3 regions of the Photobacterium sanguinicancri genome follow, and region 3 is predicted to be linked to each of the others. Evidence: riboswitches for the same ligand, from Rfam matches in the RefSeq annotation. Region 3 holds a riboswitch; each other region holds the start of a gene.
The links. A riboswitch is a leader RNA that binds a small molecule or an ion and turns the genes downstream of it on or off. The one in region 3 is predicted to bind lysine.
Positions count from the first base shown of each region.

Region 1: another riboswitch for lysine. It lies ahead of lysC (lysine-sensitive aspartokinase 3); the one in region 3 lies ahead of OCU87_RS05115 (Na+/H+ antiporter NhaC family protein).
Region 2: another riboswitch for lysine. It lies ahead of OCU87_RS06840 (Na+/H+ antiporter NhaC family protein); the one in region 3 lies ahead of OCU87_RS05115 (Na+/H+ antiporter NhaC family protein).

Region 1 is NZ_AP024850.1:318,207-324,107, reverse strand. It holds gene OCU87_RS01570 (PglL family O-oligosaccharyltransferase) at 1-837, shown strand, start outside; gene OCU87_RS01565 (pyridoxal-phosphate-dependent aminotransferase family protein) at 923-2,041, opposite strand; lysine riboswitch at 2,264-2,462, shown strand; gene lysC (lysine-sensitive aspartokinase 3) at 2,652-3,950, shown strand; gene metH (methionine synthase) at 4,023-5,901, opposite strand, start outside.
Region 2 is NZ_AP024850.1:1,423,689-1,429,589, reverse strand. It holds gene OCU87_RS06855 (DMT family transporter) at 1-873, opposite strand, end outside; gene OCU87_RS06850 (hypothetical protein) at 1,459-1,626, shown strand; gene OCU87_RS06845 (MFS transporter) at 1,626-2,834, shown strand; lysine riboswitch at 3,153-3,324, shown strand; gene OCU87_RS06840 (Na+/H+ antiporter NhaC family protein) at 3,410-4,996, shown strand; gene htpX (protease HtpX) at 5,510-5,901, opposite strand, start outside.
Region 3 is NZ_AP024850.1:1,032,552-1,038,452, forward strand. It holds gene OCU87_RS05105 (lytic murein transglycosylase) at 1-950, shown strand, start outside; gene OCU87_RS05110 (H-NS family histone-like protein) at 1,397-1,798, opposite strand; lysine riboswitch at 2,165-2,347, shown strand; gene OCU87_RS05115 (Na+/H+ antiporter NhaC family protein) at 2,440-4,035, shown strand; gene OCU87_RS05120 (thymidine kinase) at 4,256-4,834, shown strand; gene hisIE (bifunctional phosphoribosyl-AMP cyclohydrolase/phosphoribosyl-ATP diphosphatase HisIE) at 4,959-5,600, opposite strand; gene hisF (imidazole glycerol phosphate synthase subunit HisF) at 5,597-5,901, opposite strand, start outside.

The sequences.
Region 1 (5,901 bases), 710 kb from region 3:
ACAGGTTATGGCTACGGCACTTTTGAAGTGTCTTACCTTACCCAAACAGCCCGTTGGCATCACGCAGATCCATCGCAACCTGCGGGATTGCCGGCACTTGATCATCCACACAATGAGTTAACCTTTTGGGCTGCTGAAGGTGGCATAGTGCCACTTATCGTATTACTGATTGCAGCCGCTGCGGTTATATTTAAAATTAAAAAAGCCCGTGATGGCACGCAGTTAGCACTTGTCGCTCTGTTTTTCCCAATCACACTGCATACCCAATTAGAGTATCCGTTTTATCACTCGCTGGTACATTGGGTGATCTTTATTATTCTGATCTACTGGGTGGATAACCTCACCGCGAAATACCATAAAAAAGGACTGAATTACGTATTAGGGATAAAGGTCAGTGCCTTACTCATTCCGCTACTCGTCAGTAGTTATATGATCACCACCCTATATTCAGGTCGTATGCTGACAAAGTTTGAAAGCACCTTACCGTTAAATATCGATTATTTAATGAAGGTCAATAACCCTTGGGCCTGGAAACACCGCTATGAGTGGGCATTACATCAGCCCCAGCTTGAACTGGCTCAAACGCTGAATAAACCCGAATTGATTGAAGAATATATTCGCTGGGCGACCGTGAAAGCAAAAACATGGCCACGGGAACAACTGTATGGCAACTTAATATTGTCTTATTGCTTACTCGGAGATAACGCTCATGCCGAACAGATCTATCAAGAGGCTAAGTTCTTATTTCCTGAGGGTGATTTCAGTGATGCACTCGCGGTTCAATCGTTGAGTGAGCTATCAGATGTCACATCAGCAGCTAAACCTGCCGTTGAATAACCCTCTTTTCGCCACCTATCGATCATTTAACATATAAAAATGGCGACCATAACGGTCGCCATTTCTACATCACTGTCTCATCGTACTATTTCAAGGTACTTTCTAATGCTTTTAAACACAGAGCGACATTCTCGTTCCGTGCTGCATACCCCATCAAGCCAATACGCCATGCTTTACCCGCTAATGCACCTAGGCCAGCCCCTATTTCAAGGTTATATCGCATCAGTAAGGTCTTTCTCACTTCGGCATCATCTACACCATCAGGAATATAAATAGCGTTTAATTGCGGTAAACGGTGTTCTTCTGCCACCACAAATTGAATACCGAGTTGCTCAAGACCTTCACGTAAAGCTAAGTGCGCATCTTGATGACGCTGCCAGGCATTTTCTAAGCCTTCTTGCTGCAATAATACTAACGCTTCATGTAATGCATAAAGGCTATTCACTGGCGCGGTATGGTGGTAGCTACGCTTACCTTCCCCACTCCAATAACCCAGTACTAAGCTTTGATCCAAAAACCAGCTCTGAACAGGGGTCGTACGCGCTTCTATCTTATCGATAGCGCGTTGTGAGAACGTCAGTGGTGATAATCCCGGAACACAAGATAAACATTTCTGACTGCCAGAATAGACAGCATCAAGTTGCCACTCATCCACCAGCAAAGGAACCCCACCCAGAGATGTCACTGCATCAACTATGGTTAAGCAATCATGCTGACGTGCGATTTCTGCGATTGCCTTTGCATCACTCAATGCCCCTGTTGATGTTTCGGCATGCACAAAAGCGACCACTTTAGCGTCGGGGTGCTGTACCAACGCTTGTTCAACCAATGCGGGATCAACGGGCTCTCCCCATGCGTTATCAACAATAACCGCCTCACCACCACAGCGAATTACGTTCTCGCGCATACGATCGCCAAATACCCCATTGCGACATACAATGACTTTATCGCCTGGTTCAACCAAGTTAACAAAACACGCTTCCATCCCCGCACTTCCCGGCGCAGAGACCGCAATCGTAAAGCTATTTTTGGTCTGAAATGCGTACTGTAATAACTGCTTTAGTTCATCCATCATACCAATGAAACTCGGATCAAGGTGACCAACAGTCGGACGACTTAACGCTTGTAATACTTGTGGGTAGATATCGGATGGACCAGGCCCCATCAAAGTACGTTGAGGTGGGTAGAAGCTTCCTATTGTCATTGTAATTCTCCTTAAAAGGTATCTGACGCTTATGTGTAGTTATATATCAGAATAATGTAGGTCGATGTTTATCTTTGTTTCAAAGCTCGCGATTTCGGTTTACCTACACAAGTTATTTCAATTTATTTGCATAATCAATCATTGATGTATTGACAACCCCACCATAAATCCTATTGAATGGCTATTCAGTTTTTGTTCATCCTGCTGATATTCTCAGCAGGTAAAAACAGAAGAGGAGCGTTACCCAGGTATTTGTTTGGCGGGGCCCCACCCCAATGCCAAGCTAAGAGGGGGAGTAACGCCGAGATATGTCCGAACAGGGGATCGGCTATATCGGCTTTGAAGGTTGAATCCTTCTGGCTGTCATATTTTGCCTTTTGAATGGAATCAAAAAGGTCTGATATGGGGAGCTTCTGGTTGTCGTGATTTTTATCCGTTCACCGTTTGATACTGCTACAGTACTAGCAGCACCTCCCGCTTATTTCATCCGATTCCTATACTTTATGCTGTTTTTAGGAGACATGTTTTGAGCCCGACTGTATCACCCTCAACATCACCAGCCCTGACCGTCGCTAAGTTTGGTGGCACTAGTGTTGCCGACTTTAATGCGATGCAGCGTAGTGCTCACATTGTGGCAAATAGCCCAGCAACACGCCTTGTCTTGATCAGCGCATGCTCTGGGGTCACCAACTTGCTAGTAGAATTATCTCAGGGCATTGCAGATAATGCATTACGTCAGCAGCGACTCCAAACCCTGAACGATACCCACCAATCCGTGCTCGATCAACTTCAGTCACCTGAAATCCCAGCCGCCGCTATCCAAGTTCTATTAGAGAATATAGCTGCACTTTCAGAGCAAGCCATTGAGCAACCGAGTGCTGCGATTACCGATCAATTAGTAGCAAATGGCGAACTACTCTCGACCCATTTATTTACACAAATTCTTCGAGAGCAAGGTATTGATGCAATTCGATTCGATATCCGCCAAGTGATGCGAACGGACAGTCAACACGGCAAAGCCATTCCTAACCCCACTGCGATTCGTCAACTCAGTAACGATCACCTCCGCAGCCAATTACAGCATCACGTTGTGGTTAGCCAAGGGTTTATTGGTTCTGATGAGAGCAACCACACGACAACTCTAGGTCGTGGCGGCAGTGATTACAGTGCCGCATTAATGGCAGAGGCAATCAATGCAACCACCTTAGAAATTTGGACCGATGTGCCAGGGATGTACACCACAGATCCTCGTATTACCGCCAAAGCACAACCCATTAAAGAAATCAGCTTTAGCGAAGCCTCTGAAATGGCCAATTTCGGAGCGAAAATTCTCCACCCCTCAACCTTAGTTCCTGCGATACGCCAACAAATTCCAGTTTTTGTTGGCTCGTCAAAAGCACCAGGGCAAGGAGGGACTTGGATTCGACAAACAGTTAGCGATGCACCTCTTTTTCGAGCGGTAGCACTACGTTGCAACCAAACTATGGTGACGCTCACTAGTTTGAATATGTTCCATGCTTATGGTTTTCTCGCTGAAGTCTTTCGTATTTTAGCTGAGCATAAAATATCGGTTGATTTAATTACGACATCAGAAGTTAGCGTTTCACTGACACTGGATCAAACCGATACGGCAGGTGGTGCTCCGACACTACCACAAGCAGCAATTGAAGCTCTGAACGAATGGTGCCGAGTAGAAGTAGAGCAAGGGCTCTGCTTAGTCGCATTGATTGGTAACCAAATGAGCCATATCCAAGGCTCTGTGAGTCAAGTATTTGGTTCTCTCGATGATTATCAGCTTCGGATGGTCTGCTATGGCGCAAGCCCGCACAATCTCTGTTTCTTGATTGATCAAGACAATGCGAAGCCAATCGTGCAACAGCTACATCAGCAATTATTTGAAGAGCATTAAGCTCTCATAATAGATAAAAAATAAAAAGGCACTCTGTGAGTGCCTTTCCATTTTAATGCGTAAGGGTAATCGCTATAAATTTGGCCCTAACCACTTTTCAGCCTCTTCTAATGTCCAACCTTTTCGTTGTGCATAGTCTTCCGCCTGATCCTTCTGAATTTGTGCGACTGCAAAATAACGAGATTCTGGGTGAGAGAAGTACCAACCTGAAACTGCAGCTCCCGGCCACATCGCATAGCTTTCAGTTAACGTCATTCCAGCATTTTGTTCAGGTTCTAGCAGTGACCAAATCGCGCCTTTTTCAGTATGTTCTGGACATGCAGGGTAACCCGGTGCAGGGCGAATGCCCTGATATTTCTCTCGGATCAAATCATCATTAGTCAGCTCTTCATCAGGGGAGAACCCCCATAGTTCTGTGCGTACTTTTCTATGTAAACATTCAGCAAATGCTTCCGCCAATCGATCCGCAACGGCTTGGATCATGATGGCATTATAATCGTCACCCGCTTCTTTAAATTGCTCGGCAATGTCATATTCACCAATACCACCAGTTACCGCAAACGCACCAATCCAATCAGGCTTATTACTTTTCTTCGGTGCAATATAGTCCGACAGACAGTAGTTAGCCCCTTTGGTTTTCTTTGTCTGCTGACGTAAACCATGCAGCACTGTTAATACTTCCGTGCGAGTGTCGTCGGTATATACTTCAACGTCATCGCCAATGTTATTAGCCGGGAATAAGCCACAAACACCATTTGCTTTGATCATGCCTTTTTGTTCGATCTCATCCAATAATGCATTCGCATCATTAAACAAACGCTGTGCTTCTTCCCCTACCACTTCATGGCGTAAAATCGTCGGGTATTTACCACTTAGCGACCAAGTCATGAAAAAGGGTGTCCAATCGATATATTGGCGTAATTCCGCAACCGGAAAGTCTTTGAATATATGTACACCCGGCTTCGCAGGAATAGGGGGCGTGTATTCATTCCAATCAATATCAACACAGTTCTCACGAGCTTGCTCTAGCGTGACAGGGGCGGTGCGAGTTTTTTTACGACTATGTTGATCGCGTACTACGTCATATTCTTTATCTAACCGCTCAACAAAAGCTGGTCGCTGCGCATCAGACAATAACGCAGAGCATACTCCAACAGCACGAGATGCATTCGATACATACACCACAGGCGCATGATAATTTTGCTCTATCTTAACCGCTGTATGTGCTTTTGAAGTGGTGGCACCGCCAATCAAAAGCGGTAAATCAAAACCTTGTCGTTCCATTTCTTTGGCTACGTGGACCATTTCATCAAGCGATGGGGTAATCAGGCCACTTAACCCAACAATGTCGACATTTTCTTCTTTCGCCACTTTGAGGATCTTTTCACAAGATACCATCACTCCAAGATCAATAATCTCATAGTTATTACACTGCAAAACAACCCCTACGATATTCTTACCAATATCATGGACATCGCCTTTTACCGTCGCCAGCAATATTTTTCCGTTGCTATAACCCGCCTGCTTTTCAGCATTAATGTAAGGCTCTAAATAGGCAACGGCTTGTTTCATTACACGAGCCGATTTGACTACTTGAGGTAAAAACATTTTACCTTCACCAAACAAGTCACCGACCACATTCATGCCCGACATTAATGGGCCTTCAATCACTTCAAGAGGCTTACTCGCTTTGGCGCGCGCTTCTTCTGTATCTTCAACGATAAACTCTGTAATGCCTTTAACTAACGCATGTTCAAGGCGCTTTTCAACAGGCCAACCACGCCACTCTTGCGCACTGCGATCTTCTTCTACTTTGCCGCTATCGCGGTATTTTGCTGAAATATCGAGTAAACGTTCAGTGCTGTCAGAGCGACGATTAAGGACAACATCTTCAACGGCTTCGCGTAATTCATCCGGTAAATCATCATAAATAGCTAATTGACCTGCATTG
Region 2 (5,901 bases), 390 kb from region 3:
AAGAAATGCTCGAATTTTAGGGTTAGATAAACCACGGTACAGCAGCAAAGAAAACAGGATCATTGTACAGCCTATTACCTTAGCGGCAGGCATCGCTTCTTTGTACCATAAAATGCTCAATAGCACCGTCCAAATCGGCTCCAAGATCATGATGATCGCAGCATTGGCTGCCGTGACCCGTTGTTGACCCATGGTTTGAGTCAGGTAACGTAAGCTAGTAGCAAACAACACACTTAATGCAAACCATCCCCATATTACCGATGGTATTGTTGCAGGCCATGTCTCAACAGATAACGATAGGATTAGTCCTAGCACACCTGTTACGAACAATTGAATGCAAGTTAGTAGCATCACAGGCATACGCTGAGCAAAGCGACTATTAAAGTTAAAATGCAATGCCAAAAAGAAGGCAGCAAGTAAGAACCACAATTGGCTGACAGATCCTTGCCAGCCCTGTGAAAGTGATAACAGCATTAAACCAACAATGGCAAACGGTAACGACAACCAAAATTCTCGTACAGGTTTATGCTTAAAGAGTACCCACGCCACTAACGGTGCAAGCAATACCGACAGGCTCATGATAAAAGCCCCTTCCCCTAAGGTATCGCTGATTGAAATTGCATAAATCCAGCACAATAATGCACCAGCGAGCAAGCAACCTACCGACATAGAGCGCAGGACATCGCCAAGTGCAACCGTTTTAAAATGCTTGAAACAAAAAGGAAGCAGGATCAGTGAGGCAGTAAAAAAGCGTAACCCCATAAAGCCAAATGGTGGCAAACCTTGAATCACTTCTTTCGAAAAGATCCAGCCAGCAGAGGCGCAAAATGTTGTAAAGAGGAGTAAGAACTCAGCACGTCTTTCGAGGGTCATTTAATGATTTATCTTAAACAGAAATGGAGCAATGAGGAATAACGCGCATTGTATGATGATTTTGCAAAAACACGATTAGTTTCACAATGAACCGAGTGATTTATCACAAAGATCATCACATTTTATACCTACAAGTATTCATCTAAATCATTCAAATACCTTATAGTCTGCTCAAATATCAGAAATAAACTTCTGTATGAATAAAAACGCAAAGACAATACCCCACTCTACTATCATTCTTCATCCTACTCATGCCGAAGATATCAACATTTTTTTAAACACCAACAAGATGATCCAACTAAGTACATAGCGGGATTTGTTATTGGGAATTCCCAACAATCGGAAAATCTACCAAGCATTTTGGCACCGTGTTTGCGTCATTGCCGCTTCAAAGCACTTGATTCAACTGTTAGTTTTTCAGCAATTCGAAAAGAAAACGTTGAAGAAACCTTCTTTATTTTTCACAGAAGTTAACCTCTCTCATTCAATGCATTTTATGCATAACCTTCCTGATTTTTATTCATTTGTGTCATTAGCTACGTTTCTTTAATATCCGCGCCTCGCAATTTCGCGTATGAGGCACTGATGTTTTCACAATCACTTTTTGCGCAGTTAAGTCGTATGGTTTTACTGCTCATCATTACCCTTATTGGCGTTCATCATTGTCAGCCTTTGTTAGATGCACTCGCGCAGCATGCTGTCCATGCTGGTTGTCATCAATCAAATTCGGATTCACATACAGAGCACCATTAATGAGTATTTTTCGTTTTCCACTTTTAGTATGGATGGGAATAGGGACATTAATTTTTAGCCTTGGGATTAGGCAATCTTTTGGTATCTTCATGATGCCAATCTCAGATACATTTCAAACTGGCCGTGAGTTCTTTAGCTTTGCGATTGCCCTGCAAAACCTGTTATTTGGCATGTTCCAACCTTTTATTGGCATGGCATCGGATCGCTGGGGACCACGCCGCATTATTATGCTTGGGGCTGTTGCCTATGGTGCAGGACTGTACCTAACGTCAATCGCGACTGAGCCAAGCATGCTCTATGTCACTATTGGCATGTTGATCGGCCTTGGTTTAAGCGCAACCAGCTATGTGATCGTACTTGGGGCTATTGCACGCGTAGTACCTGCTGAACACACAGCAAAAGCATTTGGCCTAACCACCTCTGCGGGTTCGTTTGGTATGTTTGCGGTTATCCCTGGTGCACAATCGCTACTGACACATTTTGACTGGCAAACCGCATTGCAAATCTTTGCTTTATCTTGCTGTTTAATGATCGCATTCGCGAGCTTTATGAAAACAGAAAGTGCCAACAATAAAGGCGGTACTGTTGAAGATTCACAAACATTAAAACAAGCATTGTCTGAAGCCTTCAACCACAAAGGCTATTGGCTAATTCATGCGGGTTTCTTCGTATGTGGTTTTCATGTGATGTTTATTGCGACCCACTTACCTAGCTATTTGGCCGATAAAGGCTTACCCGGCAATATTGCCGCGATGGCATTAGCCTATGTGGGTATTTTTAATATCTTCGGATCGTATTTTTGGGGCGTAATGGGCGATAAGTTTGACAAACGCTATGTCATGACTTCGCTGTACCTTGTTCGTACTGTGGTTATTGCAGCCTTTGTTACTTTACCTGTTACTGAGCACACCGCTGCAATATTTGGTGGTGCGATTGGTTTTTGTTGGTTAGGTACAGTGCCGTTAACCTCTGGCTTAGTTCGTCAGATCTTCGGCGCGCGCTACTTATCAACCTTATACGGTTTAGTTTTCTTTACACACCAAGTGGGTAGCTTCTTAGGTGCTTGGGTCGGTGGTCGAATTTACGATTACTACGGTTCGTATGAACCTATTTGGTGGTCGACTGTAGTGCTGGCTTTCATTGCGGCATTACTTCATCTTCCAATCAACTGCAAACCAGTTGCTCGCTTGAAGGTGGCGTACAGTTAATCTGTAGTAATAAAGCTTTCAGATAGCACAACAGTAAGCACCTGGCTGCATAATAATTTATGCAGCCAATATTTCCCTACGTTCACCCTCCATTTTATCACCTCCGCCTAACAACAACTCTGCGCACACTTTGTTGCTAAAAAGTACCTGAGACATTCACAAAACGAACAATCCTCAATCATCTATTTGATATATTTATCATCACAATCAAAAAAATTGCATTTAACTGTGAATAAAGCGGATTATTTGATGACTAAAATATTCAACCACATATAATACCAACACTAGGCATTTCATTGGTATAATGGAGTTTGCCAACCCTAAAGTAGAGGCGCGCTGCCTAAAAGTATCCGAGTGGAGGGTGATTCCTTTGATGCCGGAGAAAGGAGCCAGCGCCGAAGTGACTGTGACTATCAACCTCAGTCGCTGGGTCTGTGCCGAATAGGTACAGAACTGCCATAGGTTTTTACTATGGAGCGCTGCCAGAAGGGGTAACAAGTGATCGTTATTATGCTTCTTAGTTACTCGTCCTTTCGGTAGATCTCCACCTTATATGTTGTAGGTGAACTGAGATCATGAACCTTTTTGATTTTTCGGACTCTCTTTGGTCCGTACTGCCCGCTATGATAGCGGTCATCCTTGCTGTTTCCACGCGTCGTGTTTTGCTATCTCTCGGCACAGGTATCGCAGCTGGTGCATTAATGCTTAACCATTATTCGCCGCTAGACACCCTTCACTATTTAGTCGGCAAAGTCTTAGCCATCGTATGGAGTGACGGCACGGTAAACGGCGACAATGTAAATATGATTATTTTCATGTTATTGCTTGGTGCGCTGATTAGCTTAATGAGTGTTTCTGGCGCAACGCAAGCTTTTGCCGATTGGGCTTCGGTTCGCTGTAAAGACCGCCGCAGTGCTAAGTCGCTAACGGGTTTAATGGTGTTTGTTTTCTTTATTGATGATTTCTTCCATAGCCTTTCCGTTGGTGCTATTTGCCGCCCAGTAACAGACCGCTTCAAAATCTCCCGCGCTAAACTTGCTTACCTACTCGACTCTACTGCCGCTCCTGTTTGTGTTTTGATGCCTATTTCATCTTGGGGTGCTTATATCATCGCACTTGTCGGTGGCATTATGGTTGCACATAACGTAACAGACCAAAGCCCTATCGCTGCGTTTGTAGAAATGATGCCAATGAACTTATACGCCGTGTTCACCCTTGTTATGGTGATATGCGTTATTTTCTTCCAGTTAGACATTGGCCCAATGCGTAAGCACGAAGCAAGAGCTCTAGAAGGTCAGCTTTGGGACGAATCACAAGGTAAACCTGCAGGCCTAGACGTAGAAGTACCTGAAGATGCTAAAGGCGGCATGATTGATATGGTATTGCCTATCTTCACACTAACCGCTGCGACTGTTTTCTTTATGGTGCAATCTGGCGCTGAAGTACTTGCCGCAAATGGCCGCGCATTTAGCGTTATTGGTTCATTTGAAAATACCAATGTTGGTTCATCACTGGTTTACGGTGCGATTTGTAGTTTAGTGGTTTCAGTTGGTTTGGCACTACGCTTAAAAATGAGCGCAAGTACGTGGCTTAAAGCTGCACCTCAAGGTATCTCTGCGATGATGCCTGCCATTGTTATTTTATTCTTCGCTTGGACTATTGGTGCTGTTGTTCGCGACATGCAAACAGGTATTTACTTAGCGTCTATGGCTAATGGTAATTTACCTATCGAATTGTTACCGGCGCTGGTATTCGTTTTATCTTGTGCAATGGCGTTTGCGACAGGTACAAGTTGGGGTACGTTCGGTATCATGCTGCCACTCGCAGGTGATATTGCAGCAGCAAGTGACATTGCGATGCTACTACCTATGCTGTCTGCTGTACTAGCAGGTGCGGTATTTGGAGATCACAGTTCGCCAATCTCAAGTACCAGTATTCTGTCTGCAACAGGTGCAGGCTGCCACCATATGGATCATGTGCTGACTCAACTTCCATACGCCTGCTCTGTCGCGTTTGGCGCACTACTAGGCTACTTAGCAATTGGCTACACTCATTCTGCGTGGGCAGGTCTGGCCGTCAGTGGTATCTGGTTCTTAGGTTTCTGTATTTTTGCAATGCGCAAGGTACAACCTGCTATGGCAAGTGAACCTGTTACGAACTAAGCAAGTTACCCTCAACGCTATCCACGGTTGAAATAGAAGAGCAAAGCTATCATGGCTTTGCTCTTTTTTTATATCGACATTATGGCTCCCTCATCAATATCAACTCAAATAAGTCAGTGTGCAGTTTTCTGCTTAATCGATGTTACGTAGGAAAAGACACATAGAATAAAGCGTAGATTTTGTCGTTCGTTATTCGACTTACAAAATTTATAACCCGATTGTCAGGGGCGTGTTTTAACCAGCAAAAACGATAAATTACTTAGCTGGCTTAGTATCCCATTAAGCGTTACCTATCATAACTACGATAGATTCAATTATCCCTTCGAAGTCAGAAAGTCAGAAAGTCAGAAAGTCAGAAAGTCAGAAAGTCAGAAAGTCAGATTATCAAATCAGCAGCAACAAAAAATGCCAGTCAGCAAAACTGACTGGCATTCGATTTGTACTTGTCACTCGCTTCTATTGCTAGCTGCGTAGCTTCAATATTCCGAGAGCTAACTCTTAATCAATTACCGATTAAAGGTGCTCACCACGGCGTAGTGCATCGATACGTTTTTCTAGCGGTGGGTGTGTCATGAATAGCTCAGACAGTGACTTCTTACCGTTAATACCAAATGCCATCATAGAACCTTCAAGTTGTGGTTCTTGGCTCATTTTCAAACGCTCTAGCGCGGCAATCATCTTTTGTTTACCCACTAGGTGAGCCGAACCTGCATCTGCCTTAAATTCACGATGGCGGCTGTACCACATGGTCAAGATGCTCGCCAAGAAGCCGAACAATACTTCCATGATAGAAGAGACGATAAAGTAAGTCATGTAGCTACCACCCTCGCCTTCTTCATCGTTACTGTTCACGCCACTGATAGCACCAGCAACTAAACGAGAGACGAAAATAACAAAGGTATTCA
Region 3 (5,901 bases):
TTTCGGTCTTAGTGGCCATAGGAATAGGTACATCCACCGCTGCATTTGCGGATGAAGGGTTTGATAAATACGTTGAAAGCTTAAAAGCGGAGGCAAAAGAATCAGGCATTAGTGCTGATACGATTACCGCTGCTTTTGATGGGATCACTTTTACCGAACGCGCAGTTAAAGCCGATAAGAATCAGCCAGAAAAAAAACTCACGTTGGACGAGTATATTCCACGTGCAGTACCTGACTGGAAAGTAAAACAAGCGAATCAGCGGTATCAAGAACATAAAGATACGCTTGAGGCTGTGGGAAAGAAATATGGTGTTCAGCCACGTTTCATTGTTGCACTTTGGGGTGTTGAGAGTAACTTTGGCCGCTTAATGGGCAATTACAATGTGATTGAAGCGCTTTCGACATTAGCTTATGAAGGGCGCCGAGAGGCTTTTTTCCGTAAGCAAGTGATGGCTGCGTTACAAATACTTGATGAAGGCCATATTAGTGCGAAAAATATGAAAGGTTCATGGGCGGGGGCGATGGGGCAACCTCAGTTTATGCCGACCTCGTTTTTGACCTTTGCCGTTGATGGAAATAATGATGGCCGCGTTGATATTTGGAATACTCAAGCCGATGTCTTTGCTTCTGCCGCTAATTATTTGAGTAAATCAGGTTGGGATGATACTTATACTTGGGGTCGACAAGTCAGTATTCCGAATCTTCCTGAAGAGCTGAAAGGCGTGCAATCAGAGAAAGCGAAAACGCTAACTGAATGGCAAGCTTTAGGTGTTCGAAAGTTAGATGGTGGCGCTTTACCTAATGTAGATATTAACGCGTGGTTGATACAGCCAGATGACCAACATGGTCGTGCTTATTTGATTTACGGTAATTATCAAGCACTGCTGAAGTGGAATCGTTCGCATTATTTTGCTCTAGCCGTCAGTCATTTGGCTGATCGAATTCGTTAAAAGCATATGATATATAGTTAAAAGTCAGAGCCTGTTGCTCTGGCTTTTTTGTATGGACTATCAATGGAGTGGGAGTGTTCATTGCAATTATCTAATGCAGAGGCTGGTAATATCTGAAGAAGATAGCCTAGATCTAAGGCTGTTGCTGCAGCAAGACGTTCTAATTACAAACTGAATAGAGAGGTTATTTTAAATCTGAATACATTAGTGTTTACACTGTGCTCTATAAGCTAGCGTGATGTTTAGTTACTCGTTAGATTAAATATCAGTAAGGTTAGGTACAGGAAATGTGCCTGAGGGGGCTGGTTGGTTATAGTGGGAAGATATTATCTGAGTTGCTTATCCCTATTATTATAATAACGATGAATATGATTAAGAAGTGGAACACGCTGATTTTGGATACAAAAAAACCCAGGCTGTGCTGGGTTTTTATCAAGAATAAGAAATTAAATTTCAAATTCTTCTAGAGAGCGACCTTGGTCAAGCGCAGTTTTTAGCGCAGAAGGTGTACGACCTTGGCCTGTCCATGTTTTTTCTTCGCCATTTTCATCAACGAATTTATATTTAGCAGGACGAGCAGCGCGTTTTGCTTTTGGTGCTTTAGCGCCACCAGCAGAACCTAATAGTTCTTCTGGGTCGATACCGTCAGCTAGTAGCATTTCACGGTATTGATTAAGTTTCTCTGTACGTTCATTCTCTTTAGCGATTTCTTCAGCTTCTGATTCTTCACGTTCTGAAACGACAGCTTGAAGTTTTTCAAGACCTTCTTGAAGTTGCTCTAGAGTATATTCGCGAGCAAGAGCACGAAGGCTACGTAGGTTTAATAGTGCTTTTAATGCATCAGACATTTTTTATTTCCTGTTCGTTTAAACTGGCTTGAAATAAGAATAGCAGTCAAAAGTTAATAAGTGCAATAGTAATACTTCACACCTAATTTGCCAAACAAATTATTAATTAAAGTTATTAATAATTATTAAATTGAGATTTTCGTGATTTTCTTTAATTAGATTTATGTTGTTTTAAAGTAAATGTGACCTAGCTATAAAATCGAATGGATAATAGCCAAGCCCTAAATAGACAATGCTAGTAACTTAATGCTTCTTTGGGTTGTGCGATTTTTGAGCTCGCTGGTAAAATTATTCACTGTTTATGTTAAAAAATTCACCTTAACTTATTGCATCTTTGATTCGATTCCGTAGAATGGTTTGTACCTTCTAAAGGGTAGAGGTGCATTGTCTATAAGTAATTTGCTGGAGGTGATTCCGTTGATAGCAAATGAAAGGAGCCAATGCCGAAGTGAGAAATGAGTATCAAACATTCTTGCTGGGGTTGTCATCGAATAGAGGCAACACTGCCATAGTATATAATTACATTAACTATGGAGCGCTACTGTGGGGTCGGGGAGCTTTCAGCTCTCCTTATCGGCATCTCATCATGGCACAATTGTGCCAGCAGTAGATCTCCAACCAGATCGGTTGTAGTAGAGATCATGAATATTGTAGATTTTTCAAATTCCTCCATTTCGTTATTGCCCCCATTGGTGGCACTAGGTTTAGCGATTTTAACGCGTCGCGTTTTACTTTCGCTGGGTATGGGTGTTGCTCTTGGCGCACTATTACTTACAGACTTTTCCTTCACTCATTCAACAAGTTATATCGGAACCACCGTTGCTGGTTTATTCATTGATGACGGCGCAATAAATAGCTGGAACATGAGTATTGTTGCTTTCCTTATTCTATTAGGAATGACGACGGCTTTATTAACCTTATCTGGTGGCACACGTGCTTTTGCAGAATGGGCACAAACTCGGATTAAAACTAAACGAGGCTCTAAGCTTCTTGCTGCATTTTTAGGCGTGTTCATTTTTGTAGACGACTATTTTAATAGCCTAGCAGTAGGTGCAATTGCCCGCCCAGTGACCGATCGCTACTATGTATCTCGTGCAAAGCTGGCGTATATTCTTGATTCAACAGCTGCTCCTATGTGTGTATTGATGCCAGCATCAAGTTGGGGGGCATACATCATTACGATTGTTGGCGGTATTTTAGTTTCACATGGTGTGACTGAATATTCCGCGTTAAGTGCTTTCATGCAGCTGGCACCAATGAATTTTTATGCTGTGTTTGCTTTGCTAATGGTGTTTGTGGTCTCTTGGTTCCAAATTGATGTGGGTCCAATGCTTAAACATGAATTAGAAGCCAGTCGTGGTCATGGGTTTGATGATGGTGACGATGACAATAAAGCGAAAGATCTCAATGATGAGTTAGAAATAGAAGAAAGTGAAAATGGACGTGTAGCCGACTTGGTTATGCCAATTATTGCTCTTATTATTTCTACTTTCTTCTTCTTGATCTTTACGGGCTATCAAGCGTTAGCGGCTGACGGTATAGCATTTAATCTACTTGGTGCATTTGAAAATACCGATGTGGGTTTATCATTGTGCTACGGTGGTTTAATTGGTTTTATAGCTGCGCTAATTCCAGTTATTCGTCAGCGTATTCCTGTTCCAGATGTCGCGCATACATTGTGGATTGGTGCTAAATCAATGTTTGGTGCAATCTTAATCCTACTATTTGCTTGGAGTATTGGTAGCGTTATCGGGGATATGGAAACGGGTAAATACCTTTCTACCTTGGTACAAGGCAATGTTAACCCAATGCTACTTCCTGTGATTTTGTTTGCCTTGGCGGGTGTGATGGCATTCTCGACCGGCACGTCATGGGGTACGTTTGGTATCATGCTTCCTATTGCAGGTGATCTTGCTGGTGCCACCGATATTGCCTTAATGCTTCCTATGCTGGCGGCAGTATTGGCTGGTTCTGTATTTGGTGACCATTGTTCTCCTATTTCAGATACCACCATCCTGTCTTCAACAGGGGCGCGTTGTCATCATATCGATCACGTATCAACGCAGTTACCTTACGCGTTGGCGGTTGCCCTTGTATCCGCTATTGGTTTCGTTGTACTCGGTTTTACCGATTCTTTAGCGGTCTCTTTCTTGGCGGCGACATTAGCCTTCATTATTGTATGTACTTTCTTAGGGTGGTTATCTCGCCGTCGATTGTCATCACCAGTGAATGTTTAACTGGTGATACAATGTGTGGTGTATAAGCACATCTAATAACATTTGTGAATGATTAAAAACCAGCATTGTGAGGTGCTGGTTTTTTTATGGACGCTATTTCTTATAACATGGGTAAAGTCGTAAAAACTTGTGTCTATCGTTGCGTGTGACTTTAATTATTCGCGTATTTTATGTAGCATCTCGTCCGCACTTTCTTCACCCAGATGACTAGGAAAGCCTCATGGCCCAGATGTACTTTTATTACTCTGCAATGAATGCAGGTAAATCAACCACATTACTTCAATCTTCATTTAATTATCGCGAACGTGGTATGACACCTGTTATTTTCACTGCGGCACTTGATGATCGTTTTGGTAAGGGTAAAGTGACATCGCGTATTGGTTTACAAGAAGAAGCCGAGCTTTTTACCAATGATGATAACTTATTTGATCGCATTGCGACGATTCATGATGGGCAGAGAATTGATTGTGTGTTGATTGATGAATGCCAATTCTTGAGTAAAGAACAGGTATATCAGTTAACCGAGGTGGTCGATAAGTTACATATCCCGGTATTATGCTACGGTTTACGTAGTGACTTCCGTGGTGAGTTATTTGAAGGCAGCCGTTATTTATTATCTTGGGCTGATAAGTTGGTTGAATTAAAAACAATTTGTCACTGTGGGCGTAAAGCGAATATGGTGATTCGCCAGGATGAAACCGGACAAGCGATTGCTGATGGTGATCAAGTGGTTATTGGTGGAAATGACCGTTATGTGTCGGTATGCCGTCGACATTATAAAGAAGCCTTAGGTCGTTAATTACATTACCTAAAGGGCGGATTAAGATTTAATAAAAAGCCCGTAACGTGACTATAAATAGTTGTCGTTACGGGCTTTTTGCTATTTATGCATATCCTGCATCTAAATGCGGCTTATCAATAATTTACTTATTATGGCGTTCTTCTAAACGTTTAGTTATGTCAGATAGCGATAAACCTTGGTCCTGCAGTAATACAATTAAGTGATAAAGCAAATCAGCAGATTCGTTAACTAATTCCGCCTTATCACCCGACGTTGCCGCAAGCGCGACTTCAACACCTTCTTCGCCCACTTTTTGCGAAATACGTTTGGTGCCACGGGCATATAAACTGGCGGTATAAGAAGATTCGGGATCACTATTTTTACGACTAGCCAAGACTTGCTCAAGTTGATGAAGAAACACCAAAGCAGGTTGTTCAGATGGGGTGGCATTTGGATTGTCAAAACAGGTGGTTGTGCCTAAGTGGCAGGTTGGACCCACAGGGTTAACCTTCACTAGCAAGGTATCTTTATCACAATCGAGATCAATACTTTTTAGTGCTAATACGTTGCCAGAGGTTTCGCCTTTGGTCCATAAGCGGGACTTGGTGCGAGACCAAAAGGTAACTTGCTGAGTGTCTAATGTTTTTGCTAGAGCTTCGGTATTCATGTACCCCAGCATCAGTACTTGACCGCTGGTATTATCTTGCACAATAGCTGGAATTAAGCCGTCTACTTTTTCCCAGTTAATTTCGGTATTTAAATCTAAAGTCGGGGCTGCACTCATAGTCGGATCTCCACATTTTGCTCTTTAAGGTACTGCTTTAGTTCACCAATATTGATGATTTGTTTGTGGAAGACAGAAGCAGCAAGCGCACCGTCCACATTAGCTTGTTGAAATGCATCGGCAAAGTGCACCATTTCACCTGCGCCACCAGAGGCGATTAATGGAACATGACAAACCTCACGCACCATGTTGAGTTGGGTAAGGTCGTAGCCATTACGTACGCCATCTTGGTTCATCATATTAAGCACGATTTCACCCGCGCCTCGGCGTTGTACTTCTTGCACCCAATCACGTGTTTCCC